One region of the Psychrobacillus sp. PGGUH221 genome, then DNA from elsewhere that is predicted to be linked to it. Evidence: a T-box and tRNA genes for the amino acid it is inferred to sense, from the RefSeq annotation. Region 1 holds a T-box; the other holds one or more tRNA genes.
What was found. The T-box of region 1 lies ahead of ileS (isoleucine--tRNA ligase). A T-box ahead of a tRNA ligase gene usually reads a tRNA of that ligase, here a tRNA-Ile.
Positions count from the first base shown of each region.

Region 2: it encodes a tRNA-Ile, which carries the amino acid that the T-box ahead of ileS (isoleucine--tRNA ligase) is inferred to sense. The anticodon was not compared.

Region 1 is NZ_JAQMHQ010000001.1:43,781-47,028, forward strand. Features, by position in the region: gene ileS (isoleucine--tRNA ligase) at 1-1,539, opposite strand, end outside; T-box leader at 1,615-1,839, opposite strand; gene PGC35_RS00230 (DivIVA domain-containing protein) at 1,892-2,401, opposite strand; gene PGC35_RS00235 (YlmH family RNA-binding protein) at 2,499-3,248, opposite strand, start outside.
Region 2 is NZ_JAQMHQ010000007.1:488-3,735, reverse strand. Features, by position in the region: gene PGC35_RS12570 (1,4-dihydroxy-2-naphthoate polyprenyltransferase) at 64-975, shown strand; tRNA gene PGC35_RS12565 (tRNA-Glu) at 1,166-1,237, opposite strand; tRNA gene PGC35_RS12560 (tRNA-Ser) at 1,245-1,335, opposite strand; tRNA gene PGC35_RS12555 (tRNA-Asn) at 1,342-1,416, opposite strand; tRNA gene PGC35_RS12550 (tRNA-Ile) at 1,421-1,497, opposite strand; tRNA gene PGC35_RS12545 (tRNA-Gly) at 1,503-1,576, opposite strand; tRNA gene PGC35_RS12540 (tRNA-Phe) at 1,583-1,658, opposite strand; tRNA gene PGC35_RS12535 (tRNA-Asp) at 1,927-2,002, opposite strand; tRNA gene PGC35_RS12530 (tRNA-Met) at 2,006-2,082, opposite strand; tRNA gene PGC35_RS12525 (tRNA-Ser) at 2,266-2,358, opposite strand; tRNA gene PGC35_RS12520 (tRNA-Ile) at 2,369-2,445, opposite strand; tRNA gene PGC35_RS12515 (tRNA-Met) at 2,452-2,525, opposite strand; tRNA gene PGC35_RS12510 (tRNA-Ala) at 2,549-2,624, opposite strand; tRNA gene PGC35_RS12505 (tRNA-Pro) at 2,639-2,715, opposite strand; tRNA gene PGC35_RS12500 (tRNA-Arg) at 2,722-2,798, opposite strand; tRNA gene PGC35_RS12495 (tRNA-Leu) at 2,819-2,907, opposite strand; tRNA gene PGC35_RS12490 (tRNA-Gly) at 2,923-2,997, opposite strand; tRNA gene PGC35_RS12485 (tRNA-Leu) at 3,015-3,099, opposite strand; tRNA gene PGC35_RS12480 (tRNA-Lys) at 3,124-3,196, opposite strand; tRNA gene PGC35_RS12475 (tRNA-Thr) at 3,203-3,248, opposite strand, start outside.

The sequences.
Region 1 (3,248 bases):
ATTTGGACTTCTTGGGTGTGTAAATCCTTCTGGAAGTAATTCTTTCGCTTCTTTTTGGAACCAAATATTTGAACCATGTTCTCGGAATAATTTTGATACATGAGAAATAGTTTCTTCAGTAAGGATTGGCTCTCCATCTTCCGCATAAAACACAGGAATTGGAACACCCCAAACACGTTGACGAGAAATACACCAGTCTCCGCGATCGCGAATCATATTGTATAAACGAGTTTCACCCCAAGTAGGAGTAAAATTAGTATTACGAATCGATTGCAATAATTCATCTCTAAAAGCTTCAATTGATGCAAACCATTGTGCAGTAGCACGATAAATAACTGGTTTTTTAGTACGCCAGTCATGTGGGTATGAATGCGTAAAGAATGTAAGTTTTTCTAAAGCCCCAACTTTATCAAGAGCTTCTGTAATTGCTTTATTAGCATTATCATAGAAAAGACCTTCGAAACCTGGAGCTTCTGCAGTCATAACTCCTCGGTCATCCACTGGACATAAAACGTCTAAACCATATGCTTTACCAACATAAAAGTCTTCTTCCCCATGACCAGGCGCTGTATGAACACAACCTGTACCAGATTCTGTCGTTACATGTTCCCCAAGGATAATTAAGGAATCACGATCATAAAGTGGATGTTTTGCAACAAGACGATCCATTTCTTTTCCAACTAATGTACGCTCAACAGAATATTCTTCCCAACCTAGCTCGGATGCAACAGATTCCACTAAGTCTTTTGCAACAATAAATTTTTTATCTTTTACTTGAACTACCGCATACTCTACAGATGGATGAAGGGAAATTGCTAAGTTTGCCGGAATAGTCCAAGGTGTTGTCGTCCAAATAATAAATTTAGTTCCTTCTTCTAGAACGCCTTTTCCTTCTGTTACTGAAAAGCTTACATAAATAGAAGGCGATTTTTTATCTTGATATTCAATTTCTGCTTCTGCTAGAGCAGATTCACTAGAAGGTGACCAGTAAACTGGTTTCAAACCTTTATAAATATACCCCTTCTTCGCCATTTCTCCGAATACCTCGATTTGACGAGACTCAAATTCTGGTTTTAGCGTAACATATGGGTTTTCCCAATCGCCACGAACACCTAGACGTTTAAACTGATTGCGTTGGTTATCAATTTGCTCGTAAGCATATTCTTCACAAAGCTTACGAAACTCTGCTAAAGTCATTTCTTTTCGTTTTACACCTTTATTTGTAAGTGCCTGCTCAATTGGTAATCCATGTGTATCCCAACCTGGTACATAAGGTGCATGAAATCCAGTCATTGATTTATGTCGAACAATCATATCTTTTAATACTTTATTTAGTGCATGCCCCATGTGAAGATCACCATTTGCATATGGAGGACCATCGTGTAACACGAAAAAAGGACGTCCTTGTGTTCGTTCTTGTACTTTTTTGTAAATATCCATTTCTGCCCATTTTGTTTGGATATCTAACTCTTTAACAGGTAAATTTCCACGCATTGGGAAATCGGTTTTTGGCATTAATAACGTGTCTTTGTACTCCATTTTAATTCCTCCTTATTTTTGAAAAAGCGTAAGGTGCTAGAAAAGAGCTAGAAAATAAAAAAAACCCTCATCCCAAAAAGGGACGAGAAGTTATAGCTCGCGGTACCACCCTACTTGCGATTTTCTAGAAAATCGCCGCTTAGTATGTCATAACGGGACATAATCCGAAGACACTTACTAGTTAACTTTCAGTGCCTTTGCTCAAAAGGGATAATCTAAAAAAGTTTCATTGCCTGAGCTCTCACCATCCTCAAGTCGCTTTACGAAATCTAATTTAGAAGTCTTTTTCAACGCATATTTATATGATATGAAATTATTATAGGAAAAGTAAGTGCATCAGTCAAGAAATGTATTAGTCCTCTTTAATAGATATGCGATCTATTTCTGTTGTATCTACGTCATATTCCATTAAATGATTCCAATCATCTGTATTAATTAGGTCTAGCTGTGCTTCTACAAGCATTTTAAAACGATTACGGAAGACTTTCGATTGTTTTTTCAGTTCTTCAATTTCTAGCGCTATTCTTCTCGCTTTCGTAAGTGCTTCATTAACAATACGATCCGCATTTTTTTCTGCTTCTTTAACAATCAACTTAGCCTCTTTTTGGGAGTTACGACGAACTTCTTCTGCTGCCTCTTGTGCTACAACGATAGATTTATGTAAAGTCTCTTCAATCGATGTGAAATGTCCTACTTTTTCGCTTGACGATTTCAGTTGTAATTCAAGTTCTTTTTTTTCTTTCATCACAATTTCAAGGTCTTTCATAATTTGGTCTAAGAATTCATTTACTTCATCCTCATTATACCCTCTGAAGCCTTTACTAAATTCCTTGTTATGTATATCAAGTGGGGTTAGTGGCATCTATTCCATCTCCTTTACTATCCTATCATTCTTTCCCTCTATTATACATTTAGAAGAGAGGGAAAACATCAAAATTCGAACATAATTTATAGATTATTTAATTTTTTACATCTAAACGACCAATTTGTAGTCTAATTTTGTCTTTTTTTGTACGACCTTCAATCATTAAAAGTTTAACTCTTCCCAAACCTCTTATAGAAATTAGGTCTAATTCTTGTAACTCTAAAGAAATTTGATCTTTCTCCGTCCAGTTTACTTTCACTTTTCCACTCTGAATAAGCGAGGAGGATTTTTGTCTGGATATGTTAAAAACAGATGAGATGACAGTATCAAGTCTTAATGAACTGACAGTTAAAGTTTCTGAGGACCATTCCTCCTGTTGTACAAAATAATTAGTAGGATCTTCTACTATTTCAATATGCACTTTTACTTTGCCAATCGCAGTAAAGTTGGCACGTACATAGTCTAACACTTCAGTAGCTACCACAAATTGTATAGAACCATCTTGCACTCGAATATCTCCAAATTTGCTACGATCAATTCCTAAAGACATCATAGAACCAAGGACGTCTTTATGTCGTAATGTCACAAACTTTTTAGGATATTGAACTTCCACTACAGTCATCATGAAGTCTTCTAGAGAAGGCACAAAATAGGATGGGTATAAAAGTAATCTTTTACGTTCTACTTTATCTAAAGCTCCATTCGACGCTACATCTATATCTCCATATTGTCTTCGAATAGAGTCTACAATAAATTGCTGTCTTGGATCTAAAAAATCAGTTAGCTTTGGAGCATACCGATCCTCTACTTCTCGCATCATATTCACTACCTGTTCAATGAAAGG
Region 2 (3,248 bases), on a different contig from region 1:
ACACATTTAGCAATGAATATATGCTAAAATTGAGGTTGATTCTTTAAAAGGAGAGAAAAACCTATGTCTCATGAACTTCAAGCCGATAGAGGTTGGCGAATTTGGTGGAAATTAACAAGACCCCATACATTAACAGCTTCATTTGCTCCTGTATTTTTAGGAACGATGATTGCACTTTATTACACAAATATTAACTGGCTTATTTTTTTAGCAATGTTATTCGCTTGTCTTTTTATACAGGCTGCTACCAATATGTTTAACGAATATTATGATTTTGTACGAGGATTAGACAGTGAGGAATCCATCGGGATTGGAGGAGCAATTGTTCGAAATGGTGTAAAGCCTAAAACTGTTTTGCAACTTGCATTAATGTTATATGGACTTGCAGCTTTACTAGGTATATATATATGCTACGAATCTTCCTGGATGTTACTAGTCGTTGGTGGAATCAGTATGCTAATTGGATATTTATATACTGGCGGACCTTATCCGATAGCGTACACCCCATTTGGAGAACTTTTTAGTGGTATTGTTATGGGAATGCTAATAGTGCTAATATCTACTTTCATTCAAGTAGGTTCTGTACCAAACTCTGCGATCCTATTATCGATACCAAGTGCATTGCTTGTAGCTGCAATTATGCTATCTAACAATATTCGAGATATTGTTGAAGACAAAAAAGGTGGCAGAAAAACAATGGCTATCCTCGTAGGAAGAAAAAATGCGATTACTATTTTAACATCTTTCTTTCTTGTGTCCTACCTTTGGATTGTTGTGTTAGTTATTTTACAAGATGTTACTCCTTGGGCTTTTTTAGTCCTATTAAGTTTGAAGAAACCGATACATGCCATAAAACTTTTTAGAGAGAAAGAAAACCCACTTGAAGTTGGTTTAGCAATGAAAGATACAGCACTTACAAATACAATTTTTGTTTTCTTACTTGGAATTGGCTTATTAATAGGTTATTTCATCTAAGCAAAACAAAAATAGGCAAGGAAGTTTATACACTTCCTTGCTTTTTTATTGCCCACTACAAAATAATTAAAAAGGATATAAATGAATCCTATTTTCTTTTGTGTAAGTTAGAAAAGAATAAAGAAATAGTTATTAAACAAAAATATACAAAAAAAAGCATGCTTCCGAATTGGAAACATGCTTTTTAATATGACCCCTACGGGATTCGAACCCGTGTTACCGCCGTGAAAGGGCGGTGTCTTAACCGCTTGACCAAGGGGCCAAACATATGGCGGAGAAGGAGGGATTTGAACCCTCGCGCCGGTTGCCCGACCTACACCCTTAGCAGGGGCGCCTCTTCAGCCACTTGAGTACTTCCCCATATGATGGCTCCGAAGGTAGGACTCGAACCTACGACCGATCGGTTAACAGCCGATTGCTCTACCACTGAGCTACTTCGGAATAATGGTGGGCCTAAATGGACTCGAACCATCGACCTCACGCTTATCAGGCGTGCGCTCTAACCAGCTGAGCTATAGGCCCATTATTGGAGCGGGTGAAGAGAATCGAACTCTCATCATCAGCTTGGAAGGCTGAGGTTTTACCACTAAACTACACCCGCATTAAATGGTGGCTCAGGACGGAATCGAACCGCCGACACAAGGATTTTCAGTCCTTTGCTCTACCGACTGAGCTACTGAGCCTTCTTCGATTTGCACTAAGCTACGTATCTCTTCGTCAGCTGCATTCGTTCAGTCAGTTACGTACTTTAGTACGCGCCTTTCTTCACTCAATTGCTTCCTCGACCTACTTGCTTATTCCAAATCTCTAATCGATTTATGCTAAGTTGCGCAACTCTTTGTCAGCTTCACTCACTCATTCAGTCACGTACTTTAGTACGCTCCTTCTTTCACTCGATTGCTTCCTCGATTTGCTTGCTTACCCTAAATCTCTAATTTATTAAATAATAAATGGCGGTCCCGACCGGGATCGAACCGGCGATCTCCTGCGTGACAGGCAGGCATGTTAACCGCTACACCACGGGACCATTTGGTTGCGGGGACAGGATTTGAACCTGTGACCTTCGGGTTATGAGCCCGACGAGCTACCGAACTGCTCCACCCCGCGATAATAATATACTTGCTATCCTTAATAATACTACGCCTGAAGAAAGTAGGACACCTGCTTCGACTTCGTCTGCATCGGTGTTAATCGTCATCTTCGTGTGACGATTTGCTCCACCCCGCGATAATAATATATATTAAGTTTTGTAGAATGAAGAAATTAATTCTTTCATCAACAATTTGGAAATGGAGGAGGAAGAGGGATTCGAACCCCCGCGCGGTTTGACCCGCCTGTCGGTTTTCAAGACCGATCCCTTCAGCCAGACTTGGGTATTCCTCCGAAATATTGTTGGTGGACCTTGCAGGACTCGAACCTGCGACCGGACGGTTATGAGCCGTCTGCTCTAACCAACTGAGCTAAAGGTCCTTAAGATGGCGGCAGAGGGAGTCGAACCCACGACCTTTCGGGTATGAACCGAATGCTCTAGCCAGCTGAGCTACGCCGCCAAGTTTTTAAATCTTTTATAATATGGTGGAGCCTAGCGGGATCGAACCGCTGACCTCCTGCGTGCAAGGCAGGCGCTCTCCCAGCTGAGCTAAGGCCCCATACTAATAAATACTGGTCGGGAAGACAGGATTCGAACCTGCGACCCCTTGGTCCCAAACCAAGTGCTCTACCAAGCTGAGCTACTTCCCGTCTATATGGCGCGCCCGGCAGGAGTCGAACCCACAACCTTCTGATCCGTAGTCAGACGCTCTATCCAATTGAGCTACGGGCGCATGTATCTTTTTCATAAAAGTGGTGCCGAGGACCGGAATCGAACCGGTACGATAGTCACCTACCGCAGGATTTTAAGTCCTGTGCGTCTGCCAGTTCCGCCACCCCGGCACTTAAATGAATCTATGGAGCGGAAGACGAGGTTCGAACTCGCGACCCCCACCTTGGCAAGGTGGTGTTCTACCACTGAACTACTTCCGCTCGGTTATTAAATTAAATGGTGCGGGTGAAGGGAGTCGAACCCCCACGCCTTGCGGCGCTAGATCCTAAGTCTAGTGCGTCTGCCAGTTCCGCCACACCCGCATGCATAATTCACTTAAAAAGTGATGAGCCATGTAGGATTCGAACCTACGACCCTCTGATTAAAAGTCAGATGCTCTACCAACTGAGCTAATGGCTCTAAAAATGGTGCCGGAGAAAGGACTTGAACCCTCAACCTACTGATTACAAGT